DNA from 3 places in the Gordonia sp. PS3 genome. Region 1 is predicted to be linked to each of the others. Evidence: predicted binding sites of a transcription regulator. Region 1 holds the regulator's gene; each other region holds the start of a gene.

Region 1 (10,681 bases):
ACGTCATCGTCTCCGGTACTCCGGTGGTCGGTGGCCTCGCGTACGGACCGATCATCAGACCCGCACCGCGACCCGGCTTCGACGCCATCGACGACTCTCCCGTTCCGGAGGAGCTCCGCGACGCAGAGATGGAGCGTTTCACCGCCGCCGCCGGAGTGGTGGCCGACCGGCTGGCCGACCGGGCCTCCCACAGCACCGGCGTCGCGGCCGAGGTCCTGACTGCCACGGCCGGTCTCGCGCGCGATCGCGGGTGGGCGACGGCCGCGGGCAAGTCGATTGCGCAGGGCGTTCGAGCGCCGCTTGCCGCGATCGCGGCCACCGAGCAGTTCGTGGAGATGTTCACCAAGCTCGGCGGCCTCATGGCTGAACGGGTCACCGATCTGTTGGACGTCCGAGACCGCGTCGTCGCCGAACTCCTCGGGCTCTCGGAGCCGGGCATCCCCGTGCCGGACGTGCCGTCGATTCTGCTCGCCGACGACCTCGCGCCCGCCGACACCGCGGGTCTGGACCCGGCACGCGTCATCGGGCTGGGCATGCGGCTCGGCGGCCCCAGCAGCCACACGGCGATCATTGCTCGCCAACTCGGTATTCCGTGCGTGGTCGCCGCCGCTGAACTCGATGAGATCCCCTCCGGAGCCATGGGCTACGTGGACGGGGACGCGGGAACGGTGGGGGCCGCCCCGGACGCCGGACTCATCTCGGACGCCGTGACGGCCGCGGCGACGCGGGCGGCCGAGACGGCGGCCTGGCGCGGGCCGGGCCGCACGGCGGACGGGCACGCGGTCGCGATCCTGGCCAACGTGGCCGACGGCGTGTCCGCTCGGTCGGCGGCGCAGGCGCCGGTGGAGGGCGTCGGACTGTTCCGAACCGAACTGGCCTTCCTGGACCGCGCGGCCGAGCCCACCGTCGCCCAGCAGGTAGAGCTCTACCGGGAGGTGATCGACGCCTTTCCCGGGCGCAAGGTGGTGATCCGCACCCTCGACGCGGGCTCGGACAAGCCACTGAAGTTCGTCGCCCACTCCGACGAGCCGAATCCGGCGATGGGAGTCCGCGGCAACCGCATCGTGCAGACGTATCCGGACATCCGCAACAACCAGCTCGATGCGCTGGCGGAGGCGGCGCGCGACGACGGCCGTGCGACGCCGTGGGTGATGGCACCGATGATCGCCACGGTCGACGAGGCGCGCGAATTCGCCGCGCGGGTTCGGGAACGCGGTCTGGTGCCGGGGGTGATGATCGAGGTGCCGTCGGCGGCGATCCTCGCCGACGCGATCCTCGCCGAAGTGGACTTCGTCTCGATCGGCACCAACGACCTGACCCAGTACACGATGGCGGCGGACCGGATGTCGCCGGAGCTGGCGGCGCTCACCGACCCGTGGCAGCCGGCGGTACTCGCGCTGATACAGCGGGTCGGGGACGCCGGTCGGGACCAGGGCAAGCCCGTGGGCGTATGCGGCGAGGCGGCTGCCGATCCGTTGCTGGCATGTGTGCTGGTCGGGATGGGTGTGACGTCGTTGTCGTCCGCGCCTGCGGCGTCGGCCGCGGTGGGACTGAAGCTGGGTACCGTCACCATGGATCAGTGCCGCGATGCGGCGTCCGCCGCGATCGCCGCGACGAGTCCGTCACAGGCGCGCGAGGCGGTTCGCGCGGTTCTGGCCGGCGAGGTGTGATGTCCCGCTGAGGCCGGCCGGGCGCCTCAGATACGGCGCATCACCGTGACGACCTTGCCGAGGATGGCGGCGTCGTCGCCGGGGATGGGCTCGAAATGCTCGTTGTGCGGCATGAGCCAGACGTGACCGTCGGTGCGCTTGAAGGTCTTCACGGTGGCTTCGCCGTCGATCATCGCGGCGACGATGTCACCGTTCTCCGCCACGTTCTGCTGGCGCACGACCACCCAGTCGCCGTCGCAGATCGCCGCGTCGATCATCGATTCGCCGACCACGCGAAGCATGAACAGGGAACCGTCGCCGACCAGTTCGCGCGGCATCGGGAAGACCTCCTCCACGGCCTGTTCGGCGAGAATCGGTCCGCCGGCGGCGATCCGGCCGAGCACCGGAACGAAGGTCGGCGTGGGGAGTGACTCTCCGTCGGCCTCGGCACCGCCCGAGGGCGGTGTCCGCTGATCGTCCCGAACGTTCACCGCACGCGGACGGTGCGGATCGCGCTTGAGAAGGCCGCGGCGCTCGAGCGTGCGGAGCTGATGGGCCACCGACGACGTGGAGGTGAGTCCGACGGCCTCGCCGATCTCACGGATGCTCGGCGGGTAGCCGCGCTCGCGGACCGACTGACGGATGACCTCGAGCACCTCGCGCTGACGCTGGGTCAATGAGGCCTCGAGCGTCGCGGTGGAGAGCATCGGATCGGGCGTGTCGGTCACGGTCGGGCCTTTCGTCAGCTGTGTTCGATCGATGGTCCAAAGGCTAGTTGAGTAGGTCACAAAACTCAAACAATTGTTCGACGCGTGTCGGCGTTTGTCGGACCCCTCGTGTTAACTATCGAACAAGAGTTCTTCGAACACGCGATCGATTGGAGACGAGTCATGAGCACGAGGACGGCACCCGCCCCGACCGGACGCGCCACCGCTGTGCGCTCCACTGCTGTGCACTCCACCGCTGTGCACTCCACTGCTGTGCACTCAACCGCGTCGGCGATGACCTGCGACATCCCGGTGGTCCGTGGCTCGCTGGTCCGTGATCGGGGAGTACGCGGAGCGGGGCGAGGCGACTCGAGCGGAACGTGCTTCCCGACCGGCCGCCCCGAGCGGCGTCGCCCGGTCGCGGACCGGCGAGTGATGTTCGATGCGCCGCCGGCCGGCCGGACCGCGCTGTCGCCCTCGGTGTACCGCAGGCGCCGGTGGGCCGGGGCCGCGGTGGTCGGCGGCACCCTCGCCGGCATGGTGTGGCTGCTCGCCCTCGTCGGAGCGGGCTACCAGGATGCGGCGACGCCGGAGTCGCCGGCGGCGACGCACGTGGTGTACGTCCGGTCGGGGGAGTCGCTCACCGCGCTCGCTGAGCGGATCGCTCCGGAGTTGCCGTCCGCGGGCGTCATCGCCCAGCTGCGCGACCTGAACGGCCTCGAGACATCGGGACTGCATGTCGGACAAGCGCTTATCGCCCCGCAGTACGGCTGAGGCGGGCGGGTATTGTCATGGCATGCGCTGCCCGTTCTGCAAGAACGACGACACCCGTGTCGTCGACTCCCGAGTCGCCGACGACGGCCAGGTGATCCGTCGCCGCAGGTCGTGCAATGAATGCGGGCGGCGGTTCAGCACGGTCGAGACGGCTGTGCTGTCCGTGGTGAAGCGCAACGGCATCTCCGAGCCCTTCAGTCGCGAGAAGGTGATGCAGGGCGTGCGCCGCGCCTGCCAGGGCCGTCAGGTGGACGAGGACGCACTGGCGAAGCTTGCGGTGCAGGTGGAGGACACCGTGCGCTCGTCGGGTTCGGCCGAGATACCGAGCAATGAGGTCGGTCTCGCGATCCTCGGTCCGCTGCGCGACCTCGACGAGGTGGCCTATCTGCGGTTCGCCTCGGTCTACCGGTCGTTCGAGTCGGCCGACGACTTCCAGCGCGAGATCGATTCGCTGCGCCGCGACCGTCACTGACACTCACGGCACCGGCGCCACCGGTCCGAGCAGTCAGCTGAACTTGTCGATCGCCTTGATTATCCGCTGCTCGGAGACTGGACCGTTGGTGCCGAGCTGCTGAGCGAACAGGCTCACGCGGAGTTCCTCCAGGCGCCACTGCACCAACTCGTTCAGCGCCTCGTGGCGTGCGGCCGGAAGCTGGGCGAGGCGCCGATTCCAGACCGCCACCACCCTGTCGATGGCGCCCATCGCCTCGTTGTCCCGGCCGGCGGCGGTGTTGAGGGACTCGAGGCGCAGCCGCGCGGCGGTCAGATAGCGCGGCAGCGAGCGCAGATGCTCCAATGCCGTCGCGCCGACGAAGCCGTCGAAGATCAGATCGTTGACCTGATCGGAGACGTCGTCGGCGGCGAGAGTCCCGGACCGGGCGTCGACGGCCCGGCGCACCGGGGAGTATTCGGCGAGCGCCGCGACGGCGGCGTCGAAGTACTCGGGTGCGCGCGACCGGATCACCGGCCCCAGCCGCGCCGAGAGCGCGCCGAAGTCACCGGGACTGCGCAGGGCGGCCAACTCCGGCTCCCGTGCCAGGGTGTCGGTGACCGCCCGTGCCGTGCAGTCGGCCAGCAACGCGTCCACGTCCGGATACGGGCTCTGGCTCAGCGCGAGCTTGGCCGGCGGCGGCAGAGTCGACGCCAGCTTGCGGCTGGGCGGCGCGATCGCGAGTCGCAGGAGTTCTCCGGCGGCGGCGGCGATGCCGGCGTCGCGCTCGGTGGAGGTGGCGGCCTTCGCGATGCGTACGCCCTGTCCCGGCACGGTCGCGAGCGTGGGATAGCGGGTGATCGTCTGTCCCGCAACGGTCGCCGTCTCGGAGTCGGCGAGGGTGCCCAGACCGTCGGCGGTCCATTCGCGGTGCAGGGGCGCACGGCGGTCGCGGTCGGCGTCGGCAGACAGGTCGGTGCGAAGCGCGGCGAGCCGGTCGCCGCGCGCGATGATCGCGCCGTCTGTGCCGGTGACTGCGAAGTGCATCCGCAGATGCGGGGGGAGTGCCGACGGATTGAAATCGCGCGGAGCCAGGGTGACCCCGCTGATCGACGACAGCTCGCGAGCCAGGCCGGTGAGCAGTGGCTCGCTGCGCACCGAGAGTCGGCTGAGAGCGAGTTCGGCGTACCGGGACGCCGGGGACATGGACTTGCGCAGGCCCTTGGGCAACGACTTGATCAGCTGCGTCGCGAGTTCGGCGCGCATCCCGGGTACGAGCCAGTCGAATCCGGTGTCTCGCACATGTGCCAGGAGCGGCTCGGGGATGATCGCGGTCACGCCGTCATTGGGTGCGCCGGGCTCGAAGTGGTAGCGGAGCTCCAGGCGGGTCTCGCCCTGCTGCCAGGCGGCCGGATAGTCGGCGGCCGTGGGGACGTCGTCTCCGAGTAAGTCCTCGGGCCGGAGGTTGAGCAGCGCCGGATCGGTGCGGCCCGCCTTCTTCCACCACGAGTCGAAATGCCGTGTCGACACCACGGTGGACGGTATGCGCGCCGCGTAGAACTCGAAGAGCTCGTCGTCGGAGATGCGCAGGTCCCTACGCCGCGCGCGATGTTCGGTCTCGGACGCGTCGCGGAGCAACTCGGCGTTGTGGGCGAAGAACGCATGACGGTTACGCCAGCGTCCGGCGACCAGTGCCTCCTGGATGAAGATCTCGCGCGAGGTCTTCGGGTCGATCGACCCGTAGTTCACGCGGCGCTGTGCCACCAGGGGAACTCCGTACAGGCTGACCTTCTCGTACGCCATCACCGCGCCGCGGCGGGTGGACCAGTGCGGCTCGGAGTAGGTGCGCGTCACCAGGTCGCCGGCCAACTCCTCGACCCAGGCCGGATCGATCGAGGCCACGGTGTGTGCGAACAGGCGCGAGGTCTCGACGAGTTCGGCGGCCACGACGAAGGCGGGCGGTTTGTTCGCGAGGAAGGATCCGGGGAAGATCGCGAACTTCGTGCCTCGGGTGCCCAGATAGTCGCGTGAGTCGCCTTGCCGCGCACCGATGTTGGTCAGCAGGCCGGAGAGCACGCTGCGATGAACGGCTGCCGGGTCCACCTCGGTGTCCGGGATCTGCCACTTGAGGTCGCTGACGGTGCGCCGCAGCTGCCGGTGCAGATCGATCCATTCGCGGATCCGCAGGAAGTGCAGGAACTCTCGCTCGCACATCTTGCGGAACTGGCTGCTTGAGAGTTCCGCGCGCCTGGCCGTCAGATACTCCCAGAGCTTGAGGTGCCCGAGGAACTCCGACCCCGGCACCGCGTGCCGGCGATGGGCGGCGGTGGCGGCCTCCCGCTTGTCGCTGGGGAACTCCCGAACGTCGGGCAGGGCCAGCGCCGCAGTGATGACGAGCAGGTGATCGAGGCAGCCGTTGTCGTGTCCGGCAACCAGCATCCGGCCCAACCTCGGGTCGACGGGCAGCCGCGCGAGCTGCTTGCCGATCTTGGTCAGCCGCGCGGACGCGGAATCGGTGCCGGTGACCGCTCCCAGTTCGGACAGCTGTGCCATGCCGTCGCGGACCGCTCGCGGGTCGGGCGCCTGCACGAACGGGAAGTCGTTGATGTCGCCCAGCCGCAGCGACAGCATCGACAGGATGACGGCGGCGAGATTGCTCCGCAGGATCTCCGGGTCGGTGTACTCCGGACGAGCGTCGAAATCGTCTTCCGAGTACAGGCGGATGCAGATGCCCGGCGCCACCCGGCCGCAGCGACCCGCGCGCTGACGGGCGCTGGCCTGTGAGACCCGTTCCACGGGAAGACGAGTCACCTTGGTGCGGGTCGAATAGCGGGAGATGCGAGCCGTACCCGCATCGATCACGTACCGGATGCCGGGAACGGTCAATGACGTCTCGGCGACATTCGTGGCCAGCACGATCCGCCGACCGTTGGACGGGGCGAACACCCGTTGCTGCTCACCGACCGACAGCCGGGCGAACAGCGGAACGATCTCGGCCGCGCTGCGTCGGCGGAGGGCATCGGCCGTGTCCCGGATGTCGCGCTCGGTCGGCAGGAACACCAGGATGTCGCCCGGGGCGTGCGACCACAGCTCGCCGACCGCCGCGTCGATCGCCGCGATCTGATCGAGGTCGTCGTGGTCGGAGTCGTCGCTCTCGCGCGGCCGATACCGAATCTCGACCGGGTACGTCCGCCCCGAGACCTCCAAGATCGGCACCGTGTCCGCGGTGGTGGCGAAATGCCGGGCGAAGCGGTCGGGCTCGATGGTCGCCGAGGTGATGATGAGCTTGAGATCCGGTCTGGTCGGCAGCAACTGCTTGAGATAGCCGAGCAGGAAGTCGATGTTGAGGCTGCGCTCGTGCGCCTCGTCGATGATGATCGTGTCGTAACCGGACAGCCGCGGATCCCGGCCGATCTCGCGCAGCAGGATGCCGTCGGTCATCACCTTGATGCGGGTGTCCTTGCCGACCTTGTCGGAGAAGCGCACCTGATACCCGACGGTCCCGCCGATCTCGGTGCCCAACTCGTCGGCGATCCGCCGGGCCACCGACGTCGCCGCGATCCGCCGAGGCTGCGTATGACCGATCGAGGTGCGGCCGAGTTCGAGGCAGATCTTCGGCAACTGGGTCGTCTTGCCCGAACCGGTCTCGCCCGCGATCACGACCACCTGGTGTGCGGAGACGGCCTCGGCGATCTCGTCGCGGCAGGCGCTGACCGGGAGTTCCGGCGGATAGGAGATCGTCAGGGCGGACAGGTCCGGAGACGGGATCGCGGAAGGCATGATGACATTGATTCTACGGTGGGCCACAATGCGGTGATGACACCCGGAACAGAGTCCTCCGCACGCGTCGTCTCCGCCGAGCGGATCGTCGCCGCACCGCGCAGCCGGATCTTCGAGCTCATCGCGGACCCCGCCCGTCAGCCCGAGTGGGACGGCAACGACAACCTCACCGCGGCCGAGCGAGGCCGGCGGGTGCGCCGCGTCGGCGACGTCTTCACCATGCGGCTCACCAAACCCGGTGCGGTGCGCGAGAATCACGTCGTCGAGTTCGACGAGGGACGTCTCATCGCGTGGCTGCCGTCGGAGGTGGGGAAGAATCCGCCCGGCCATCTCTGGCGTTGGGAACTCTTCGAGCACGCCGACGGCACCCGTGTGGTGCACACGTACGACTGGACGGAACTGCACGACCCCAAGCGCGAAGCCCGCGCCAGGGCGACGACGAGCGAACGGCTGGCGTCGTCGATCGACCGTCTCGCCCGGCTCGCGGAGTCCGGCTGAGAGGGAAGCACAACCCGGGGTGAAGTGCGATATTCAAGGCATGGGTTCTCTCTGGCACGGCTTTGCAGACATGGGTGCGGTGACCGCGGACGGACCGTTCATCGTGACGCGCGGACGCGGGACGCGTGTCTACGACGACAGCGGCAGGGAATACATCGACGCCACCGCGGGTCTGTGGTTCGCCAACATCGGTCACGGTCGCACCGAGGTGGCCGACGCGGTGGCGCGGCAGCTGTCGACGCTCGCGCACTACTCGAACTTCGGCGACGTGGCGTCGGAGATCACCGTCGAACTCGCCGAGCGCATCGCCGCGATCGCGCCGGTACCGGGTTCGAAGGTGCTGTTCACCTCTGGCGGCAGTGATTCGGTCGAGTCGGCGGTCAAACTGGCGCGCCGGTACTGGGTCGAGCAGGGCGCGCCCGACAAGACGATCGTCGTCGGACGCAGCCGGGCGTATCACGGGATGCACGTCGCGGGCACTTCGCTCGCGGGCATAGACGCCAACGGCGAGGGCTACGGCGAGTTGATGTCCGACACCGAGACCGTCGCGTGGGATGACGCGAAGAGTCTCCTGGGGCTGGTCGAGCGGATCGGAGCCGATCGCATCGCGGCCTTCATCGCCGAGCCGATCCTGGGCGCGGGCGGAGTGTATCCGCCGCCGGAGGGCTACCTGCGCGAAGTCCGCGAGATCTGCCGCGACCACGACGTGCTGTTCATCGCCGACGAGGTGGTCACCGGGTTCGGCCGTATCGGGGCCCGGGAGTGGTTCGCCTCCTCCCGATTCGGTCTCGATCCCGACATGATGACCACGGCCAAGGGACTCACCAGCGGGTATGTGCCGATGGGCGCATTGGTGGTCGCGCCGCGGGTGGCGGCGCCGTTCTTCGCCGGCGGCACGTGGTGGCGCCACGGATACACCTACGGCGGCCACGCCGCAGCGGCAGCGGCCGCACTGGTGAACCTCGACATCATCGAGCGCGAGGGACTGCTCGAGACGGCGAGCCGTCTCGAGTCCGACCTCGCCGCGGCGTTCGCGCCGCTCGCGGAGCTGTCTCAGGTCGGCGAGGTCCGCACCGGTCTGGGAGCAGTGACGGCGGTACAGCTCGCCGACCCGTCGAAGGGAGCGGCCGCCGTGACGAAGCTGCGCGAGCACGGTGTCAGCGGCCGGGTGGCCGGTCAGGGCGCACTGCAGATCTCGCCGGCGTTCATCATGACCGCGGACGAGGTGGGGGAGCTCGCCGATCGGGTGGCGAAAGCCGTGCGGGAGCTGTAGCCACCGATATCGACGGCCACCACATCGATACCCCGAAGCCTCCCCGGAAAACCCGTTGCGGCCGCTCCGGGCATCGGCGTAGCGTTCTGCTCGTCAACAGGGAAGGAGGTGGTCCGAGAAATGGTGAATTTCAGGACTGAGGAGGTGGCCGCCGCCTGACCGACTGACTGACGTCAGACGGCGGTTGCCCACCTGAAATGACGGCAGGCCCCGAGCACGTGAAGTTCACGCGCTCGGGGCCTGCCCGCATGTGGCCCGCAGTGGTGCGGGCGGCAGTCCGTCAGACTCCCGCGGCGGCGAGTGCCTCGGCGGAGGTGATCGCCTGGCCGACGCCGGCCACGATCGACGCGGCCTTGAGGGCCTCGAACACGACCTCGCGGTCCTGCCCGCCCTCACGGACGACGTTCTCGTGCGCGCCGACGCAGTGCTCGCAGCCGTTGATCGCCGACACCGCCAGCGACCAGAGCTCGAAGTTCACCTTGTCCACGCCCGGGTTGCCGATGATGTTCATCCGCAGACCGGGACGCAGGTCGTCGTACTTGCCGTCGAGGAAGCCGCGGCCGCGGTAGAACACGTTGTTCATGCCCATGATCGAGGCGGCGCCGAGGGCGGCGTTGTACGCCTCCGCCGACAGGTTGTCGGCGGCTTCGTCGGCGATCTCACGCAGCACGGTGGCGTTGCGGGTCGCCGCGGCGGTGGCCAGCAGCGTGCCCCACAGCTGCTCCTCGTTCAGCACCGTGGTGCGGCTGATCGAGGAGAGGTTCAGCTTGAGATCCTTGGCGTACTCGGGGAGTGCGTTCTTCAGGTTGTCGATGCTCATATCGCTCGATCCCTTCGAGTGTGAGGTGGCGTGGGAGATCCGGGAACGGCCGGAATCAGACGCCCGCGCTCATGAGCTCGCCCGCGTTGATGGTCGGGTCGCCCTTGCGCCAGTTGCAGGCGCACAGCTCGTCGGACTGCAGGGCGTCGAGCACGCGCAGGACCTCGTCGACGTTGCGGCCGACCGAGCCCGCGGTGACCGACACGAACTGGATCTCGTTGTTCGGGTCGATGATGAAGGTGGCGCGATCGGCGACGCCGTCGGCGTTGAGGACGCCGGTGGCCTCGACCAGCTCGCGCTTGAGGTCCGAGAGCATCGGGAAGGGGAGGGTCTTGAGGTCCTCGTGCTGGGCGCGCCACTGGAAGTGGACGAACTCCGAGTCGATCGAGGCGCCGAGCACCTGGGTGTCGCGGTCGGCGAACTCGTCGTTCAGCTTGCCGAAGGCGGCGATCTCGGTGGGGCAGACGAAGGTGAAGTCCTTCGGCCAGAAGAAGACGACGCGCCACTTGCCCGCGTGGTCGTCGCTGGTGACCGTGGTGAAGTAGTCGTCCGGCTGCTGCGCGTCGACCTTCGAGAGGTCGCCGCCGATGACGGCGGTGAGGTTGTAGGCCGGGAACTGGTCGCCGATGGTGAGCAGAGCCATGTGTGTACTCCTTCAATTCGGATTCATGTTGCGGGAGAGAAGATTCCGGCGGAGAAACGGTCGGTTTCCCGCCTGGAGTCCATTCTGCCCGAAACCCAGTGAAAAGC
Region 2 (10,681 bases), 200 kb from region 1:
AGTCGGCAGCGGTGTCGGGGTCGTCCGGCGAGGCCGGTGAGTCCAGCACGGCGACCACCCCGGCGAGCCATGCGGCGGCCGCGGTGTCGTAGTCGGGCTCGCAGTATCCGGCGGGCGCGATCCGCTGCGCGTCCAGCGTCGCCAGCCGTGCGTCCAGTTTGCGGGCGAAACCGCAGAAATCCGCATACGACGAGTCGCCGAACCCGAGAACTGAGAAGCGCAGTCCGTCCACGTCTTGCGCGCACGCGCCGGCGAGCGCGTCCCACAGTCCGACGGCGGCATCCGGTGCGTCGCCGTCACCGGTGGTCGAGACGATGAACAGGACGTCGCCGACCAGGTCGCCGAGTCCGGTGCGTTCGGCGCTCGCATCGATCACGTCGAAGCCGGCGTCGCGCAATGCGCCGGCGCATTGCGCCGCGTACTCCTCCGCGGTGCCGGTCTGCGACGCCCATACGAGCCGGATTCTGCGCGCCGGTGAATCGACGACGGACGCGGATCCGGGTCCCGTCATCGGAACCCGGGAGAAGTATCCGGCCAGCACTCCGTCGACCCAGATCCGGGCCGGCTCCGAGAGCGGCGCCTGTGACGGGACCGTCGGAACCGCGTCGCGGGGCGGATTGGCGGTCAGGCCGCGCAGCAGACCCGCCAGATAGCCGCGCTCGGTCTCGGTCAGCACGGGCTCGCCGGCGTCGACGCGCAGGGCGACGGCCAGCGACGACGATTCGGTCGCGGTCGGATCGGCGGCGGTCGGATCGGCGGTGGTCATGGGCGGCTCCTGGTTATCGGGCACCGGTCCGGAGAGCCGGGTGAGCGCCACGGCGCACGCCTTGAACTCCGGTTGCAGCGAATCGGGGTCGACGGCATCGGTGGTCACGGCGTTCACCGCGAGCATCTCGCCGAAGGCGTCGGACCAGTGCATGGGGACGAAGCAGACGCCGGCGCTCACCGCGTCGTCGACGCGCGCGGGTACCCGTACCGCGCCGCGGCGGGATCGCACCTCCACCATGTCTCCGTCGCCGATACCCGCCGGGCGTGCGTCGTCGGGATGGATCTGCACGAAGGAGCCGGGGTCGAGCCGGCAGAGTTTCGCGACCCGGCCGGTCTTCGTCATGGTGTGCCACTGGTGCGCCAGCCGACCGGTGGTCAGGACCATCGGATAGTCGTCGTCGGGGAGTTCGGCGGGCGGCATGTGCGGGCGGGCGAGGAACCGCGCGCGCCGGTCCGGGGTGGGGAAGAGGGGACCGGGCTCGGCCGGGTCGTCGCTGAGGTAGCGGATCGGATTGCGCGCCGGTCCGCCCGGCGCCGCCGGCCACTGAACGGGTCCTTCGCGCAGCCTCGCGTAGTCGACGCCGCGGAGGTCCCAGCCGGTCCGCGGATTGTGGAAGCCGCGGATCTCGTCGAACACGGCCGCCGCGTCGGCGTGCGAGAACCCGTCGCGGAAGCCCATGCCGCGGGCGATCTGGGAGATCAGCTCCCAGTCGGCCCGCGCCTGGCCCGGCGGCGCTACGGCGGGGGAGGTGAGACTGATGCTGCGTTCGGAGTTCACCATCGTCCCCTGCGCTTCGGTCCACAGTGCGGCGGGCAGCACGATGTCGGCGTATTCGCAGGTCTCGGTTCCGGTGAAGGCCTCCTGGACCACGACGAAGTCCGCGCGCCGGAGGGCCTGCACGACGGTCGAGCGGTTCGCCACCGAGGCCACCGGATTGGTGCAGATGATCCACGCGGCGCGGATGCGGCCATCGGCCATCGCCTCGAACATGTCGACGGTGCCGCCGCCCGGATCGGTGCTCAGCGTCCCCGGTTCGAGACCCCAGGCTGCCTCCACGTCGGCGCGGTCGCCGGCATCGAGCGCGCTGCGCTGCCCGGGCAGGCCCGGACCCATGTAGCCCATCTCGCGACCGCCCATCGCATTGGGCTGCCCGGTCAGCGAGAACGGGCCGGATCCCGTCCGGCAGATGGTTCCGGTGGCGAGATGGAGGTTGCAGACGGCATTGGTGTTCCACGTCCCGTGCGTCGACTGATTGAGCCCCATCGTCCACAGGGTCATCCAGTTCTCGGCGCCGGCGAGGATGCGGGCCGTCTCCCGCAGGGCGTCCTCGTCGACGCCGGTGAGTTCGGCGACTCGTTCGGGCGGGTAGTCGTCGAGCATCGCGGCGAGCGCGTCCCACCCCCGCGTGTGCGCGGCCACGAACTCCTCGTCCAGCCCGCCTTCGTCGACGATGAGCCGCAGCAGGCCGTTGAGCAGTGCGAGATCGGTGCCCGGCCGGACCGGGAGATGGATGTGCGCTTTGGTGGCTGTGGCGGTCCGCCGCGGATCGACCACGATCAGCCGGGCGCCCGCGGCCACCCGGTCGAGGAGGCGCAGGAACAGGATCGGGTGGCAGTCGGCCATATTGGAACCGATCACCAGGAAGGCGTCGGCGTGGTCGATGTCGTCGTAGCTGCCGGGCGGTCCGTCGGCACCGAGCGACTGCTTGTAGCCGGTCCCCGCACTCGCCATGCACAGCCGGGAGTTCGATTCGATCTGGTTGGTGCCGAGGAAGCCTTTGACCAGCTTGTTCGCCAGATACTGTGCTTCGAGTGACATCTGGCCGGAGACGTACACCGCGATGGATTCGGGGCCGTGGCGGTCACGGATCCGTGTCAGTCGGCGGGCGGTCTCGGCGATCGCGTCGTCCACGTCGGCGGGTCGGGCGTCACCGTCGCGCCGCTCCCGGATCAGAGCGGTGGTGAGTCGTCCGGGGGCGCGCAGCATGTCGACGGTGGTGGCGCCCTTGGTGCACAGCCTGCCCCGATTGGCCGGATGGCTCTTGGTGCCCCGCGCCCCCGTGACGGCCCCGTCCGCGACGTCGAGGGTCAGTCCGCATCCCACGCCGCAGTAACCGCACACGGTGTCGACGGCAGTGGGAGCCAGCGGTTCCAGGGACATGCCAGTCACGGTTCCGTGGAACTGTTTCGGCGCGTGCAGAGCGGCGTTACAGCCAGGTCAACTATCGGGACACCTCCTTCCCAACCGAGCGCTTGTTAGGGTATGAAGGACGGCATGCGAGATGCAGTGATTGTCGATGCCGTCCGTACTCCGATCGGTAAGCGGAACGGCGGCCTGTCCGAGATCCATCCCGGCGACCTGAGCGCGCACGTGCTGTCGGCGCTGGCCGACCGCGTGGGTTTCGATCCCGCCGGCGTGGACGACGTGATCTGGGGGTGCGTCAGCCAGGTCGGCGACCAGGCGGGCAGCATCGGTCGGGTCGGCGTGCTGGCCGCGGGCTGGCCCGAGTCCGTTCCGGCGACCGTCGTCGACCGTCGGTGCGGCTCGAGTCAGCAGTCGGTGCATTTCGCCGCCGCCGGCGTGATCGCCGGACAGTACGACATCGCCGTCGCCGGTGGCGTGGAGTCCATGTCGCGCGTACCGATGGGTGCCGCACGCGGTGACGGTGCTCCCTATCCGGCGTCCGTGCTCGACCGATACGGCGTGGACGGCTTCAACCAGGGCCTCGGCGCCGAGATGATGGCCAAGCGCTGGAACTTCAGCAGGCAGCAGCTCGACGAGTACTCGGCCCGCTCGCACGAGCGCACCGCCGCCGCGCAGGACGCAGGCGCCTTCGATGCGCAGATCGCTCCGATCCCGGGCGGCCTCGCCGTCGACGAGGGGTTGCGCCGCGGCACCACGGCGGAGAAGCTCGGCGGGCTCAAGACCCCGTTCGACCCCGAAGGCGTCATCACCGCGGGCAACGCCTCGCAGATCTCCGACGGTGCCGGCGCCCTGCTGGTGACGACCAGCGAGATCGCCGCGGCCAACGGCTGGCGACCGATGGCGCGGGTGCACACCGCGACCCTCGCCGGCGACGACCCGGTCATCATGCTCACCGGACCGATCGCCGCCACCGCCAAGGCGCTGGACCGCTCGGGACTGGCGGTGTCCGACATCGGCGCCTATGAGGTGAACGAGGCCTTCGCGCCGGTCCCGATGGCCTGGCAGGCCGAGATCGGTGCCTCCGACGACGTCCTCAATCCGGTCGGCGGTGCCATCTCGGTGGGCCACCCGCTCGGCGGGTCGGGCGCGATCCTGATGACCCGGCTCGTCCACCACATGCGCGACAACGGGATCCAGTACGGTCTGCAGACCATGTGCGAAGCTGGAGGTATGGCGAACGCAACGATTCTGGAACTTCTGTGAGCGGCGACGTGCTGCTGGTCGAGCGCGACGGCGACGTCGTGACCTGGACCGTCAATCGACCCGAGACTCGCAATGCCATCTCCGACGACGATGCCATCGACGCACTCGTCGACGCCGCGACGGCGGTGAACCGGGACCAGTCGGTCCGGGCGGTGATCCTCACCGGCGCCGGTTCGGCCTTCTCGGCCGGCGGCAACGTCAAAGACATGGCGGCCGCGGCGGGTCTGTTCGGCGGGGCTCCGCACCAGCAGCGCGTCGGTTATCGCGAGGGCATCCAGCGGATACCGCGCGCGATGTACGCGCTCGAGGTGCCGGTGATCGCGGCCGTCAACGGCCCCGCGGTGGGCGCCGGGTGCGATCTGGCGCTGATGTGCGACATCCGGATCGCCTCGAACACGGCCTTCTTCGCCGAGAGCTTCGTGAAGCTCGGGCTGATCCCCGGCGACGGCGGCGCGTGGCTGCTGCCCCGGGCGATCGGGCCGGCGCGGGCCGCAGAAATGGCACTGACCGGCGATCGCGTCGACGCCGCGACGGCGCTCAAGTGGGGCATCGTCTCGCGCGTCGTCGAACCGGCCGATCTGTTGCCGACCGCTCGTGAGATCGCGTCGCGGATCGCCGCGAACCCACCGGTGGCGGTGCGCATGACCAAGAAGCTCCTGCGGGAGTCCTCGCAGCAGACCCTCGACCAGCTGCTCGAGCTCTCGGCGACCATGCAGGCGGTGGCGCACCACACCGAGGACCATCGGGAGGCCGTCGCCGCGTTCCTCGAGAAGCGGCCCGGACGGTTCACCGGGGCGTAGTCGCCGTGCGGGTGGTCGTCGTGGGTGCGGGCATCGCCGGGTTGACCGCTGCCGCGGCCCTGGTCCGCGACGGCCATGACGTGGTCGTTCTCGAATCTCGACGGCAGTCGACCGGCGGCGCGGGCATCAGTCTCTGGCCGAACGCGCTGGCAGCACTGGACTGGATCGGCCTCGGCGACGCGGTCCGGTCGCAGTCGGCACGCGTGGGCGGCGGAGCACTGAGGTGGCGAGACGGAACGTGGATCCGGAAGCCTCCGCCGGGCGCGCTCGCCGCGGCGGCCGGCGAGGAACTCGCCGTCATTCTGCGGGGAACGCTGCACGAGGTGCTCGCCAGTGCGCTGCCCACCGACTCGGTGCGCACCGGTGTCGCCGTGCAGACCGTGCGCACCGTGGGCCGCGAGGCAGTCGTGACCCTGGCCGGCGGTGCTCAGATGCGAGCCGATCTCGTCGTCGGCGCGGACGGAACGCATTCCCGTATCGCCCGCGGTTTCAACGACCGTCTGTCGAGCAGGTACGCCGGGTACACCGCGTGGCGTGGCGTGGCCGACATCTCGATCGACCCCGATCTCGCAGGCGAGATGATCGGCCCGCGGTCGCAGTTCGGCGCGGTGCCGCTTCCGGCCGGGCGGACGTACTGGTTCGCCACGGCACAGGCCCCGGAGGCCGCGGTCTTCGACGACGAGCGCGCCGAGGTCGCTCGCGTCGGCAGAGGCTGGCCGGAGCCGGTCGACGCGGTGATCGCAGCGACGCCGTCTTCGGCGCTGATGCGACACGACCTGTACGACCGGCCCGTCGCACGCCGGTGGCACGACGGTCGTGCGGTGATCATCGGCGACGCTGCTCACCCGATGCGTCCGCATCTGGGGCAGGGCGGATGTCAGGCGATCGAAGACTCCGTCGTACTGGCGGCCGCTCTCCGCACGAGTGCGGGTCCGGAGGATGCACTGCAGCTCTTCCATGACGTGAGGCGTCGCCGAGTGCGGCGGGTGGTCCGTGAATCACAGATGATCGGCCGCATTGTGAATGCGCCGCAAACCCTGTTCTGGGGCCGCGTCATTCGGGTAAGTCGAATTCTTCCGGATCGCATCCTCCTGCGCCATTTGTGCGATATCGCGGGCCGTGACGCATTCACGAGGCAATTGGCGCCAGTGCGTTCTGCTCGATGACTCGACGGCCGCCTGAACTCCGCCTCACCCGATCATGACGTCGCCGTGGAACATGTTCGGAGTCGCGCCCGGCGCGCAACCGTGGAACGACGAGGTCGCCATCGGACCCATCACCCCGACTTCGTTCATCATCCCGCTGCCCTTGCGGACGGAGATCTTCACCGCGTACGCGCCGCTGAGCTGGGCGGGGACGATGTTGGGGGAGGTCTCGGTGATCGGGTAGACGAGCGAGGCGGTGTCGCCGTGTGTCCAGATGCACGTCACCGGGCCCTTCACCTGGAACGGAGTCTTGTGCATACCGTCCATGATCGTCGCGACGTAGGTCCCGTGGGTCTTGCCGTCCATGTCGCGTGCACCTTGCGCCTCGATGTTCAGCAGGTGGACGCCGGGGGCGATCATCAAGTCGCCGTCGATCGCGAGTTTCGCCGGATCGGTCATGTGCGGTGCGGCAGCGGCCATGCCGGGCGCCGCGGCGGCGCCGAGCAGGGAGAGGGCGCCGATTCCGGCCACCGTCGCCGTCCGAACGATTCGATTGTTCATGTCGGTATCTCCTTTGACTGCATGCATCTGACGACGAATACGACGCTACGCCGAAGTCGTCGTTGTGAGAACAGCTGAATGCTGTCGCAAACGAAAGGAAGTCACCGAATTTCGCGGTGGCACCGGATTCGTCGGAAATGCGCGTGAATCTCGGGTGTGAGTGACCGTTCTCGAGCGGAGGGGCGAGCGTCGACGAGAGTCTAAGAATATCGAATTACACTATTGCCATATGAGATTCAATCACATAATATGGGTACATACGTTCGATATGTGTTGCAGGGGAGGCGGACATGACGAACCCGAGCATCGACGCTGCGGGGGTGGGTGGCGTCGACACGTCTGACGCTGCCGCACAGGATCTCGCCGACATCACCGCGGTCGCGGAGATCGCCCGTCAGGAGTCCCACCTCGCATGGTTGCGGCTCGGGCACCTGTATGCGATGCAGCGGCGTCGTGCCGCGGGCTCGGCCGGTGACGTCGAGTCCGCACGACTGCTGGCCGATGCCACCGCCATCGTGGGCGCTGAGGCCGCTATCGTGCAGGCGGTCTCGAAGGACACCGGTATCCGACAGGTCACCCTCGCCGTCGAAGCCTCCGAACGTCTGCCGCAGACCGCACGCCTGCTCCGCGACGGAGTCATCAGCGCACGTGCATTCGGCGCCATCGTCCTGCAGTGCGGCGCGGTCACCGACGCCGCGCTGATGGCAGCCATCGACGCCGAGATCGCTCAGGACCTCCGCGGGCACGGCGCTGTGTCGATGAGTGTGGCCGAGCAGACCGCGCGCCGGTTCGTCGCCGAGTACGACGCCGACGGGGTGCGCGACAAACGCCGCGCCAACACGCCCGGCGTCACCATCGCCCACGACGTCGACCAGTCCGCCCTCACCGTCGCCACCCGCGCGGAGGACGTGACTCTGATGGACAAGGCCACCAGGGCGCGCGCCGCCCGGGTGTGCGAGGCGGACTCCCGCACCGTCGGCCAGCGGCGCGCCGATGTGGTCGTCGCCGCCGTACTCGGCACCCGGTTCGGCTGCGACTGCGGCCGCGATGACTGCCCGGCACGTGCGGCCGAGGAAGAGGTCCGGGCGCAGTTCGCCAAGATCGTCGTGCACGTCGTCGTCGACGCGTCCACATTGTCCGGCGGCGGGGACAAGGCCGCCTATCTCGACGGTTTCGGCGTGATCGACGCACATCACGCGAGGGAGATCGCCGCTCGCGCGGATGCGACGGTGCGGCCGCTCGACATCGCAGGCTTGGCCGAGCAGACCGCGCAGGCAGGCAACCCGTACCGCCCGACCGCTGCCTGCGACGCCGCCGTCCGCGCCGTGCACGGCACCTGCTCGGTGCCCGGCTGCAACCGGTCAGCGTGGGCGTGCGATCTCGATCATGTCTGCGAGTACAACCATGCCCAGCCGGCAGCTGGCGGGCAGACCTGCCCGTGCAACTTGAATCCGAAGTGTCGTTTCCATCATCTGATCAAGACCTACGCCGACGGCTGGCTGGATGATCAAGTCGTCGATGCGAATGGCGTGATCTGGACCGAGACCACCACGCCGTCGGGCTACACCGTCCGGGCCCGCGCCAGGAACCACTGGCTCCTGCCCGACCTCGGTTCGGTGCCGTGCCTGCACGGCGCACCCGTCGCGCCCGGATTCGTCGACACGACGACGCAGCCGGGACGGTCACGGACCCGTACTCAGGCCAAACACGCGTACCGAATGCGGCTCCGGTCGCAGCGCCGCTGCGGTGAGAGTCCGGTCCTCGACAGTCCGGGCGAACCGCCCTTCTGAGTCGGTCCCGGACTCACCGTCGCCACCGGTGAGATTCCGGCCACGTCCCTCTCGTCGGGACGAGGCTCCACCTCGTCGTGCGGCGAACCAGCGTCTCTGCAGGTCAAAGCGCCCCCAGCAGGACTCGAACCTGCGACCTAGAGATTAGAAGGCTCTTGCTCTATCCATCTGAGCTATGGAGGCTTGCCGGCCCTCGACAGGTGCCGGCGAAGGACTACTATATCCCGTCCTACAGTGGACACCATGACAGTGACGTCCGCCGGGCCGGCGGAGCAACCAGTGCGCGATCGGCTGACCGACCCGTCGGGGGTGCGGTCGGTCCTCATCGCGCTGCTGGCAGTCGTCGGATCGATCGCCGCGGTCATCGTGACCGCGGCGTCGGCGGCGACGGCGTTGCAACTGACCGGTGTGCCCGATCCGGGGTGGCTCACCACCTACGGGATGCCGGTGATGACGGTGATCGGCCAGCTCAGCGCCGCCATCGGTCTCGGCTGCGTGGTGTTCGCCGCCTTCTTCGTGCCCTCGCAGGACAACGGGGCGCTCGACGTCGGCGGCTTCCGCGCCATGCGCTGGGCGGCCACGTCGATGACTGTCTGGGCGGTGTGCGCCTTGGCGATGATCCCGCTGTCGATCTCCGACGTCAGTGGCTCACCGCTCTCCGAGACCCTCGTCCCGAAGAACCTGATGACCGCCTACGGGGTGGTCGCCGACGGCCGCTACTGGCTGTGGACCGCGATCTTCGCCGTGCTTGCGGCGGTGGTGGCGCGGGTGGCGATGCGCTGGGGATGGACGTTCCTCGCGATGGCGCTGGCGCTGCTGTCGCTCATGCCGTCGGCGCTGCTGGGGCATTCGTCGGCCGGCGGTGCGCACGATCTCGCGACCAACAGCTTGATCCTGCACATCGTGGCGGCCGCCCTATGGATGGGTGGGCTGATGGCCGTCCTGGCGTATGCGTTCGGTGACGGCCGGTGGCGGACGCTCGCCGTGGCCCGTTACTCGCGGGTGGCGTTCTGGTGTCTGCTGGTGGTGGCGCTCAGCGGCATCATCAACGCGCTGGTCCGCATGTCCCTGGGGGATCTGCTCACGACCACCTACGGTCTGGTGGCCGTCGGAAAGTTCGTCGCGGTGGTCCTCGCCGGACTACTCGGCGGCCTGCACCGCAAGGTCACGATCGACGAACTCGCAGCCACCGACGAGCCGCGCAAGTCGCTGTTCGTGCGGTTCGCCGTCGTCGAACTGGTGGTGTTCGCGGTCGCCTTCGGCCTCGGCGCCGGGCTGTCGCGCACGCCGCCGCCGGTGTTGGGGACGGCGAACGTCTCGCCGATGGAGTTGAAGATCGGATACGACCTCGACGGTCCGCCGACCTTCACGAAACTGTTCGTCGACTGGCGCTTCGACCTCATCTTCGGCACCTTCGCGATCGTCGCGGCCATCGTCTACCTGCGGGGCGTGTACCGGCTGCACAAACGCGGAGACAAGTGGCCGGTGGGCCGGACGGTGTCGTGGCTGCTCGGCTGCGCGGCGCTGTTGATCGCGACCTCATCGGGTTTCGGCCGGTACGCGCCGGCGATGTTCAGCATCCACATGATGAGCCACATGATGCTGTCGATGCTGGTCCCCGTACTGCTGGTCCTCGGCGGCCCGGTGACGTTGGCGCTGCGCGCGATCCCGCCCGCCGGACGCGGCAACCCGCCCGGGCCGCGTGAATGGATCCTCACCGCGATCCACAGCCCGTACTCGCGCTTCATCACCAATCCGTTCATCGTGGTCACACTCTTCGTCGGCAGCTTCTACGTGCTGTATCTGGGCGGACTGTTCGACGCGGTGGTCGAGAACCACTCCGCGCACCTGCTGATGAATCTGCACTTCCTGGTCAGCGGGTATCTGTTCTACTGGCTCGTGATCGGGATCGATCCCGCACCGCGGCAGATCAGTCCGGTGGCCAAGCTCGGCGTCGTGTGGGGATCGCTGCCGTTCCACGCCTTCTTCGGCGTCGCGCTGATGATGACCGGCTCGATCATCGCTGAAACCTACTACCGCTCGCTGCAGCACCCGTGGAATTTCGACATGGCGGCCGATCAGCGGATGGGCGGTGGCATCGCATGGGCGACCGGTGAGTTCCCGCTGGTGGTGGTGATGCTGGCACTGCTGATCCAGTGGCACCGGCAGGACGATCGCGCGGCCCGCAGGTTCGACCGCAAGGAGGAG
Region 3 (10,681 bases), 140 kb from region 1:
ACCTGTCTCCATCAAACCCGGGACGATTCAATCGTCACTGACCTCATGCAACTGTTGCTGACCGAGGTGCTGCGTCTGCATCTGGACACGGCTCCCGCGGCCGGTCACGGCTGGTTGAGTCTGTGGCGATCGACCGGCTCCGCCGATGCCGCTGGACTCAGAACGGCGGCTCGCCGTCGGTGACCGTCGCGATTTCCCGCTGTCGGCGGTTGGCGGCGCGCCTCTGGGTGCGGTAGCGGTGCTTGGCCTGAGTGCGGGTCAGTCGCCGTTCCGGTTCATTCTCGGCGTGTCGGTTCTCCGGGCGCGTCGCGGGCGAGTCCGACATGCCGAACGACACGCCGTGCCGGCACTGAATGTGCCCGAGCTCGGGCAGCAGCCACAGGTTCATCGCCTGTCGGCGGACGGTCACCCCGTCCGGCGTGGTGACTTCGGTCCAGATGACGCCGTTGGCGTCGACGATCTGATCATCGACCCACCCTTCGGCGTGGGTTTTCACGCCATGATGGAAACGGCACTTCGGATTCAGATTGCACACGCACGTCGGCCCGCCGTTGCCCGGATCGCGGTGGTCGAATTCGACGACGTGATCGAGGTCGGACTTCCACGCCGGGCGGTCGCAGCCGGCGACGGTGCAGGTGCCGAACAGGGCGCGGACGGCTGTGTCGACCGCCGCCGAGGGGCGGTACCGACCGGCGTGTCGCATGCAGTCGGCGATCACCGTGTCCAGATCCAACTCGCGAATCACCGCGTCGGGACGACGCACCAACTCCCGGGCGTGGCGGGCGGAGATCGGACCGACGCCATCCTCGTACGCCGGTAGCTGCGACACGCCGTCGAGCGCCTCCTTGCGCACCACGACGTGAACCATCACATGGGCGCGCCGCGCGTCGATCTGCGCGGGCGCCAACTCCGAGACGCAGTCGTCCCGCTCGCACAGGCAGGTGAACTGGCTCTGCTGCAGCAGTGCGGTAGCGGCGTCGGACCGGCGGGCCTGCTTGGTTCGCGGGTCGAACGGGCACACGCCGTCGGCGAGCGCGTTGATCGCCCCGAGCGAGATCGCCGCGTCCTCGGTGGAGCCGACGATCACCATCTCCGACACGCCGTCGGCGACCGGCGTCACCGACACCTTCTTGCTCGACGCGACCTGCTCACGAGTCAGGGTCGCGGCGTCCGGGTCGTGCTCGGCCACGATCGACTCCACCCGGCTCGCCGACAGTCCACCCATTCCGGCCAGACGATGTGCGATCTCCGCATCGATGAAGGCGAGCAGGTCGCCGTCGTCGACCAAGGCGGTCTGCTCCACGGCTCGAACGAACCACCCCGGAGTGAGAACCCCGTCGCGCATCAGTCGGCCGATCGACGGAATCCGCTCGAAACACGCGATCGCCCGATCGACGAACAACTCACCCGCGTACTGCCGGACCCCGGCCGCTGTCGCATACGAGGCCGCCATCTGGCACTGCGGATCAAACAACCGCGTGTACGCATCGACCGACGCGTCGGCCTCTAATTCCGCTTGCTTCGCCCGATACAGCGAGTACACCGCCTGATAGCGATGCCACATCACCAACCCCTGATAGCAGTCAGCCCGCGCTGCGAAGGTCAACAACGCGGCACGATCAGCCCGCGACACCGCAGCCGCATCCGAACCGGACCCGTCGGTCGAACCTGCCGGACATCCGATCCGGATCACGATCGACCCGTCGTCGACCACCACCGACGAGCCGGAATGCTCCCTCACCTGCATGTTCACGCCTCCCCTTCGAGTGCCTCGAACTTACATTCGATGATATCGGCAGGGTCTGACAAATCACTCGAACGGAACGAGGCGGATTCAGCGCACCGTTCTCGGCGACGCGCTCTCGTCGACGTCCTCAAGCCGATCCGCAGGGCGAGCCGGCCACCCGGTAGGTTGAACAGTCTTGGAACGCCGACGGCCGGGACGGTCTGCGAGGCCGGCGGCGTTCGACCGGGGGAGGCGTGAACACCGAGACGTGAACACCGAGACGTGAACACCTCCACGAACGGCAGATGAAAGGCACGACGACATGACTGAACTGTGGGTCCAGCGGACCGGAACCCGGAGGTACACCGGGCAGAGCTCGCGCGGGGCGCAGGTCCTCATCGGCTCGGAGGACGTCGAGGGCGTCTTCACCCCGGGCGAACTCATGAAGATCGCACTCGCCGCGTGCACGGGGATGTCGTCGGACCGGCCGCTCTCGCGCCGACTGGGCGACGACTACGACGCCACCGTGCGGGTCTCGGGCGACGCCGACCGGGAGAACGAGCGGTACCCGCAGCTGGACGAGGTCCTGGAAGTGGACCTCTCCGAACTCGACCCGGAGGCCGCCGAGCGCCTGCTCGTGGTCGTCGAGCGCGCCATCGACAAGGTCTGCACGGTCGGCCGCACCCTGAAGGCGGGAACTCAGGTCTCGCTCACTATGGAGACCGAGTGATGCAGCGCCTCACCGCGTGGGTGCACGGGCGAGTCCAAGGCGTCGGATTCCGCTGGTGGACCCGGTCGCGAGCGCTGGAACTCGGTCTGGTGGGATACGCCTCGAACCAGCCCGACGGTCGGGTGCTCGTGGTCGCCGAAGGTCCGCATGAATCGCTGACGGCACTGCTGGCCGCGCTGCGCTCGTCCGACACCCCCGGCCGAGTCGATCTGGTGGTGGAGTCCTTCGAGGCGGCACGCGGTGGTTTGACGGGCTTCGTCGAGCGCTGATCCGGGTAGGCTGTCAGGTCGTGCACTTGAAGAACCTCACCCTGAAAGGGTTCAAATCGTTCGCGTCGTCGACGACGCTGCGGTTCGAGCCCGGCATCACGTGTGTGGTGGGGCCCAACGGGTCGGGCAAGTCGAATGTCGTCGACGCCCTGACCTGGGTGATGGGGGAGCAGGGCGCCAAGGCCCTGCGCGGCGGAAAGATGGCCGACGTCATCTTCGCCGGGACCTCCGGTCGCGCCCCGCTGGGCCGCGCCGAAGTGACCCTGACCATCGACAACTCGGACGGCGCGCTGCCGATCGAGTACTCCGAGGTGTCGGTGACGCGGCGCATGTTCCGCGACGGCGCGGGCGAGTACGAGATCAACGGCAACTCGTGCCGCCTGATGGATGTTCAGGAACTGCTGTCCGATTCGGGCATCGGCCGCGAGATGCACGTCATCCTGGGGCAGGGCCGGCTGGCGGCGATCCTGGAGGCCCGGCCGGAGGAACGGCGCGCGTTCATCGAGGAGGCCGCCGGGGTCCTCAAGCACCGTCGCCGCAAGGAGAAGGCGGTCCGCAAACTCGACGCGATGGCCGCCAACCTGGACCGTCTCACCGATCTGACGACGGAACTCCGCCGCCAGCTCAAGCCGCTCGGCCGGCAGGCCGAAGTGGCGCGGCGCGCGGCGACCGTCCAGGCCGATCTGCGCGACGCCCGCTTGCGGCTGGCCGCCGACGACCTCGTGAAGCGACGCGAGGAGATGGCGCAGCACAGCGCCGTGGAGGCCGACGTCCGGCGACAGCAGGACGAGGTGGCGGCCGCGCTGGACGCCGCCACGGAGGCGCTGTCGGCAGCACAGGAGCATCTGGCGCAGGTGGCGCCCGCGGCGAGTGAGGCCGGACGCGTCTTCTACCAACTCGGCGCACTGTCGGAGCGGGTCGGCGGCACGTTGCGGCTCGCCGGTGAACGCGCGGCGAACCTGGCCTCGCCGAGCGTCGCCAACTCCGGTTCCGATCCCGAGGAACTGGAACGGCAGGCCGAACGCGCTGCGATGACTGAGGCCGAGCACACCGAGGCGGTCGAGGCGGCCGCCGAGCGGCTGGAGTACGCGACCGCCGCGCTGCAGGCCGCCGAGCAGGTGGCCAACGAGGCCGAGCGCGCGCACTTGGCCGCGGTGCAGGCCGTCGCCGACCGCCGCGAGGGTCTGGCGCGGTTGGAGGGCGAGGCCGCGAACCTGCGAACCAAGGTGGAGTCGGTGGACGCCGAGACCGCCCGGCTGACGGCGTCGATCGAGGCGGCCGCCGAGCGGGCCGACACCGCGCAGGCGGCCCTCGATCAGGAGGTGGCGCGGGTCAGGATCCTCGAGGACGCCGAACGCGGCCTCGATGAGCACCACGAACGATGTGCGGCGGCGCTGGCCGAGGCCACTGCGACCGTCGAACGGCTCCGCCAGAGTGAGCGCGAGACCGCCAGATCGATCGCGTCGCTCAGCGCGCGGATCGAAGCGCTCTCGGTCGGTCTGGAACGCGGTGACGGCGGGGCCTGGCTGATCGAACGCGGAACCGAGGGCGTCCTCGTGCCGCTGTCGGAGCTGCTGACGGTGAAGCCGGGCTACGAAGCCGCCATGGCGGGAGCGCTGGGGCCGGCCGCCGATGCGATCACGACGGTCGACGCGCTCGCCGCGGTGCGGGCCCTGCGCGAACTGCGCAGCGGCGACGGCGGGCGAGCGGCCCTCATCGTCGGGGGACTGCCCGGCGTCGACCCCGACCGTCGGCCGTCGCTGCCCGACGGTGCGGTGTGGGCCCGTGACCTGGTCACCGCACCCGACGAGGTGGCGGGCGCGCTCGACGTGCTGCTCGCCGAGACGATCGTCGTCGACGATCCCGAGACCGGGCTGGACCTGGCCCGTGAGCTCGGAGTGGTCGGCGTCACGCGCGACGGCGACCGCATCTCCTCGGCCAGCGTGGAGGGCGGATCCGCACGACGGCCGTCGACCATCGAGGTGCAGTCCGCGATCGATACCGCGACACACGACCTCGCGGCCGCCGAGGAGACGGCACTGCGTCTGGAATCGGAGCTGGCCGCGGCCATCGCCGAACAGGAACGGGCGCGTGAGGACGCCGAGGGGGCGCTCGCTGCCCTCCACGAGTCCGACGCGAACCTCGGGGCGGCCTACGAGTCGCTCGGGCGTCTCGGTTCGGACATCCGTGCTGCACGGGATGAGGCCGACCGGCTCGTGCGGCAACGCAACTTCGTCGAACAGGGCCGCGCGGAGAATCTCGAGAAGCTCACCGAGGTGGAGGAGCGCCTGGCCCGCGCCGTCGACGGTGCAGCCGAAGAGCCGGTCGCCGACGGCGACAGAGCGATGCGCGATGCCGCCGCGGCGGAAGTCGCGTCCGCTCGGTCCGCCGAGGTCGAGACGCGTCTGACACTGCGGACCGCCGAGGAACGCCTGGCGTCGGTGCGCGGCAAGGCCGAGAGTCTGCGTCGCGCGGCGGCCAACGAGCGGGCCAATCGGGAGCGCCAGCGGCGCCAGGACGCTCTCCGCAAGTACGCGGCCGGCGTGGCGAGTGCGGTGGCCGACACCGGAGAACGACTCGCGGACGCGGTGGCCGCGGCCGTGACCGACGCGGCGCAGGCTCGCGACGAACTCGAAGCCATCCGTTCCCAGCGCACGGCCGAGGTGGACGCCCTGCGGGCGCAGGTGGACCAGCTCAGCACGGTGATGAACAAACTGCGTGACGCCGTGCACCGCGACGAACTCGCCAGAGCGCAGGCCGCCTTGCGCATCGAACAGCTCGAGGAACAGGTGCTCGAACAGTTCGCGATCGCGCCGGACGACCTGGTGGCCGAGTACGGACCGGATGTCCCGATGCCGCCGTCGGATCTGGAGATGCGCGAGTACGAGGACGCCAAGGCTCGCGGCGAACAAGTGGTGGCCCCCGCGCCGATGCCCTTCGACCGCGCCACCCAGGAAATGCGTGCGCGCAAGGCGGAGAAGGACCTCAAGACACTCGGCCGCGTGAACCCGCTCGCCCTGGAGGAGTTCGCGGCCCTCGAGGAACGCTACAACTTCCTGTCGGCGCAGCTGGAGGACGTGAAGGCTGCGCGCAAAGACCTGATGGACGTCATCGACGACGTCGACGCCCGGATCCTCCAAGTCTTCACCGATGCGTACGCCGACGTGGAGCGAGAGTTCGTCCAGGTCTTCGCGACGCTGTTCCCCGGGGGCGAGGGCCGGCTGGTCCTGACCGATCCGGACGACATGCTCACCACCGGGGTGGACGTGGAGGCGCGGCCGCCGGGCAAGAAGGTGAAGCGACTGTCGTTGCTCTCCGGCGGCGAGAAGTCGTTGACCGCCGTCGCCATGCTCGTCGCGATCTTCCGGGCGCGGCCCTCGCCCTTCTACGTGATGGACGAGGTGGAGGCCGCCCTCGACGACGCGAATCTGCGCAGGCTCATCTCCCTGTTCGAACAGCTGCGGGAGAAGTCCCAGCTGATCGTCATCACCCACCAGAAACCGACCATGGAGATCGCGGACGCGCTCTACGGCGTGAGCATGCGGGGCGACGGGATCACCCAGGTGATCTCCCAACGACTGCGCGGGGTGGACGTGACCCCGGCCGCCGCCGCACCCGATCCTTCGACTTCACCAACCGACTCCGCTCCCACGAGCTGAAGGGACAACTTCTCCAGTGGACACCCAACTCATCGTCGGCATCGTCATCGCGATCGTCGTCATCCTCGCCCTGGTCGCCGGCGCCGGCTACGCGTTGAATCGCCGCCGCCGGATCTCGCTCCGGGACGAGCCCGCCGCCGGGACCGATCAGGTCACCGACGGATCGCAACGGCAAGTCGATCGTTCCGGGGGCTACAAGGCCGGTTCCGGATTCTCCTTCAGCCAGGGCGGGGCGGGATCAGCGACCCTCGACCGTCCGGAGCCGCCGAGGCCGCCCACACCGGAGCCCGTCGCCGAGCCCGAGCCTGCCGCTCAGGTCGAGCCGGAGACCGACGAAACCACCGTCGTACAACCGCCGGCGGCCGAACCGGAACCGGTCGTCGAGCCCGAGCCGGTCGTCGAGCCCGAGCCGGTCGCAGAACCCGAGCCCGTGGCCGAACCCGCACCTGTCGCCGAACCGGCACCCGTCGACACCGCTCCGGCGCTCGACGAGATCGCGCCGACCGCGGGACGGCTTTCGCGCCTGCGCGGGCGCCTGTCGCGATCGCAGGGTGCGATCGGCGCGAGCGTGCTCGGGCTGCTCGGCGCGGGCGATCTGGACGAGGACAGCTGGGAGGAGATCGAGGACACGCTGGTGATGGCCGATCTCGGCACCGCCGCCACGTCGACGGTCACCGAACGGCTCCGTGAGGAACTGGCGACGGGCAAGGTCCGCTCGGCCGAGGACGCGCGCGCCGCCCTCAAGCGGGTCCTCGTGGAGCAGTTGCATCCCGAACTCGATCGCTCCGTTCGGGCCCTTCCCCATGCGGACCGACCGGCGGTCGTGCTGGTGGCCGGGGTCAACGGCGTCGGCAAGACCACCACCACCGGCAAGCTCGCGCGCGTGCTGGTGGCCGACGGCCGCCGCGTGCTGCTGGGCGCCGCCGACACCTTCCGTGCCGCCGCGGCCGACCAACTGCAGACCTGGGGTGAGCGCGTCGGCGCCGGAATCGTCCGCGGCAAGGAGGGTGCCGACCCGGCCTCGGTCGCCTTCGACGCCGTCAGCACCGGAATCACCGAAGGCGTGGACGTGGTGCTGATCGACACCGCGGGCCGTCTGCACACCAAGGCGGGCCTGATGGACGAGCTCGGCAAGGTCAAGCGAGTGGTCGAGAAGAAGGCCGTGGTGGACGAGGTGCTGCTGGTCCTGGACGCCACGGTCGGCCAGAACGGTCTGATGCAGGCCAAGGTGTTCGCCGAAGTGGTCTCGCTGACCGGCGTGGTGCTCACCAAACTCGACGGCACCGCCAAGGGCGGCATCGTGTTCCGCATCCAGGAGGAGCTCGGCGTCCCCGTGAAGCTGGTCGGGCTCGGCGAAGGCGCCGACGACCTCGCTCCGTTCGAGCCGGAGGCATTCGTCGACGCGCTGCTGTAGCGCGCTGCTTTTTCGAACCGACGTCTGTACCGAACCGGCGTCTGTACCGAACTGAGTCGCCAGGATCGTCCCTGTGACGGACGGTCGAGGACATATCGCCCTCGCCGGTCCGTCACAGGGACGATCTTGTTTTCCGACCCCCTTGTGACTTCGGTTGAATCGTGATTCAATTCTTCTAACAGTTGAATCGCGATTCAAAGTTTGACCCCGGGTTGAGAGGTGACGATGGCGTACCGACCGACCGCGGCCACCCGACGGAGTGCGGAGGCCAAACGTGCCTCGATCCTCGCGACGGCGCGCCGGATCGTGGCCGACTCCGGTTTCTCCGGCGCTACCGTCGCGGCGATCGCCGAGGGGAGCGGAGTCAGCGTCGGATCGGTGTACTCGTACTTCGACAACCGCGAGGCGCTCCTGGCCGAGGTCTTCCGGGACGCCGCCGGCTACGAGTTCGACCAGGTGCGCCGCGCGGTCGAGGCGGTCGGCGGCGATCCCGGCCGGGAGCTGGGCACGCTCATCGACGTCTTCGCCGACCGCGCTCTTCGCGGCCGCCGCCTGGCGTGGTCGCTGCTCTTCGAGCCGGTGATACCGACGGTGGAGGCCGAACGTCTGCATCTCCGGCAGTCGTACCGCGAGCTCGGCGAGCGGATCATCGCCGACGGCGTCGCCGCCGGAGTGTTCGTCGACCAGGACGCGCCGGTCGTGGCGTCGGCCGTGATGGGAGCGATCTCCGAAGCGCTCGTCGGAGCGCTCGACCCGGACACGGCACCGCTTCCGCACTCCGACCCGGCCGAGCTGGTGGCGACCATCCGCCGATTCTGCTTTCTGGCGCTGGGTGCCACCGCGCCGGTCTGAACCGAACCGACAGACCCCGATCGATCAACCGAAGGAGCCCGCCGCAATGCCCGCCACACACGAGGTCTTCAATCAGGCGCCCGCCCGCGTCGACGTCAACGAGTTCACCAGTCACACCGCGCTGGTGGAGGCGGTGAACGTCTACGGCGCCGGATGGGCCGCCGATGCGCTCACCGAGGCAGGCGCCCTGGTGGGCCGGGCCGATTTCCAGCGCGACGCCGAACTCGCCAACACGATCACCCCCGAACTGCACACCCACGATCGCTGGGGCAACCGGATCGACGACATCGAGTTCCACCCGGCCTATCACCGCATCATCGGCGACGCGATCGCCCACGGCGCCCACACCAGCTGCTGGTCGGAGCCGCGCGCGGGTGCCCACGTGGCGCGGGCCGCGATGTTCATGCAGTTCGGGCAGATCGAGCCGGGCCACGCCTGCCCGGTGAGCATGACGCATGCCGTCGTCCCGTCGCTGCGAGTGGACGAGAAGCTCGCCGAGCAGTGGCTTCCACGTGTCTTCTCGCGCGAGTACCGGCACGACCTCGGTTCCGGACAGAAGACCTCGGCGATCTTCGGCATGGCGATGACCGAGAAGCAGGGCGGCTCCGACGTCCGCGCCAACACCACCCGCGCGGTGGAGCTGTCGGACGGCATGTACTCGATCACCGGCCACAAGTGGTTCTGCTCGGCACCGCAGTCGGACGCCTTCCTGGTGCTCGCCCAGACCGCTCCGGGCGTCACCTGCTTCGTGGTGCCGCGCGTGCTGCCCGACGGCACCCGCAACGTCTTCAACGTCCAGCGGCTCAAGAACAAGCTCGGCAACAAGTCGAACGCCTCGAGCGAGGTGGAGTTCGACGGCACCGTCGGCTGGCGCCTCGGCGACGAGGGCGCGGGCGTACGGACCATCATCGAGATGGTCAACCAGACCCGGCTCGACTGCGTGCTCGGCAGCGCCGCGGGCATGCGGCAGTCGGTGGCCGAGGCGGCGTGGCATGTGCGCCACCGCTCGGCCTTCGGCGCGAGGCTCGTCGACCAGCCGGCGATGACGGCCGTCGTCGCCGACCTGCAGGTGGAGGCCGAGGCCGCGATCTGGACCGCGATGCGACTGGCCGCCGCCTATGACGACGACGCCGACGAGTCCGCGGCCTTCCGCAGGCTCGCGACCGCCGTCGGCAAGTACTGGGTCTGCAAACGCGGCCCCAACCACGCCTACGAGGCGCTCGAATGTCTCGGCGGCAACGGCTACTGCGAGAACGGTTTCCCGCTCTCGCGCCGGTATCGGGAACAGCCGGTCATGGCGGTCTGGGAGGGGTCGGGCAATGTCATCGCACTCGACGTCCTGCGTGCGATGATGCGTGACCCGATGTCCGTGGAGGCGGTCGACAACGAGTTCGAGCGCGCACTCGGGGTGTATCGCGAGTACGACCTCCACGTCGAGAAGACCCGCAAACTCATCGCGCAGGCGTCCGCCGACCCCGCGGGCGCTCCCGCAGTGGCCCGCCGCCTCACCGAATCGATGGCGATCGCGCTGCAGGGCTCGATCCTCATCCGGCAGGCGCCCGAGTCGGTGACCGACGCATTCGTCGCCGGACGGATCGCCGATCCGGGTCACATGTACGGCGTCCTCGACTCGGCACTCGACCTCGCGGAAATCGTCGCCCGCGCCTGAATCCGGCGCGACCGGCCCACGGTCCACACCACCGCACCCTCCATCCCCGGCCTCCCGAGGCCGTCGTCTTTCGAAAGAGCGTCTCGATGCATCTGACCGCCACTCTGGAGCGCAGCGCGCGCCTGAATCCGACCAAAGCCGCCGTCGTCCACGGCGAGGAGGAGATCACGTACAGCGAGCTCCTCGACCGGGCGCGACGTGCGGCGTCGGTGCTCATCGGCGCCGGTGTCGGGCCGGGCGACCGGGTGGCGGTCATGACGTACAACACGCCGGGGTTCGTCGTGGCGGCGTTCGGCGCCTGGTTCGCGGGTGCCGCGCTGGTTCCGGTCAACCACAAGTTCGCCGCGCCGGAGGTGGCCTAC

Evidence for each region. The regulator LexA, encoded in region 1, represses DNA repair genes until DNA is damaged. The targets are predictions, from matches to a motif close to CGAACANNTGTTCG.
Region 2: a site for LexA is predicted at 6,936-6,949, ahead of ACE11G_RS11020 (HNH endonuclease signature motif containing protein). Genes of this name have one in related genera too.
Region 3: a site for LexA is predicted at 1,773-1,786, ahead of ACE11G_RS10710 (DUF222 domain-containing protein). Genes of this name have one in related genera too.

The regions. Positions count from the first base shown of each region.
Region 1 is NZ_CP169524.1:2,167,038-2,177,718, reverse strand. Features, by position in the region: gene ACE11G_RS10055 (putative PEP-binding protein) at 1-1,670, shown strand, start outside; gene lexA (transcriptional repressor LexA) at 1,697-2,356, opposite strand; gene ACE11G_RS10045 (LysM peptidoglycan-binding domain-containing protein) at 2,630-3,130, shown strand; gene nrdR (transcriptional regulator NrdR) at 3,153-3,602, shown strand; gene hrpA (ATP-dependent RNA helicase HrpA) at 3,636-7,340, opposite strand; gene ACE11G_RS10030 (SRPBCC family protein) at 7,377-7,838, shown strand; gene ACE11G_RS10025 (aspartate aminotransferase family protein) at 7,879-9,111, shown strand; gene ACE11G_RS10020 (carboxymuconolactone decarboxylase family protein) at 9,392-9,931, opposite strand; gene ACE11G_RS10015 (peroxiredoxin) at 9,987-10,574, opposite strand.
Region 2 is NZ_CP169524.1:2,370,629-2,381,309, reverse strand. Features, by position in the region: gene ACE11G_RS11045 (bifunctional nitrate reductase/sulfite reductase flavoprotein subunit alpha) at 1-2,929, opposite strand, end outside; gene ACE11G_RS11040 (acetyl-CoA C-acyltransferase) at 3,044-4,177, shown strand; gene ACE11G_RS11035 (crotonase/enoyl-CoA hydratase family protein) at 4,174-4,977, shown strand; gene ACE11G_RS11030 (FAD-dependent monooxygenase) at 4,983-6,143, shown strand; gene ACE11G_RS11025 (hypothetical protein) at 6,168-6,683, opposite strand; gene ACE11G_RS11020 (HNH endonuclease signature motif containing protein) at 6,974-8,473, shown strand; tRNA gene ACE11G_RS11015 (tRNA-Arg) at 8,583-8,656, opposite strand; gene ACE11G_RS11010 (cytochrome c oxidase assembly protein) at 8,717-10,681, shown strand, end outside.
Region 3 is NZ_CP169524.1:2,302,223-2,312,903, reverse strand. Features, by position in the region: gene ACE11G_RS10710 (DUF222 domain-containing protein) at 158-1,753, opposite strand; gene ACE11G_RS10705 (OsmC family protein) at 2,049-2,456, shown strand; gene ACE11G_RS10700 (acylphosphatase) at 2,456-2,725, shown strand; gene smc (chromosome segregation protein SMC) at 2,746-6,384, shown strand; gene ftsY (signal recognition particle-docking protein FtsY) at 6,401-7,798, shown strand; gene ACE11G_RS10685 (TetR/AcrR family transcriptional regulator) at 8,024-8,650, shown strand; gene ACE11G_RS10680 (acyl-CoA dehydrogenase family protein) at 8,697-10,319, shown strand; gene ACE11G_RS10675 (AMP-binding protein) at 10,406-10,681, shown strand, end outside.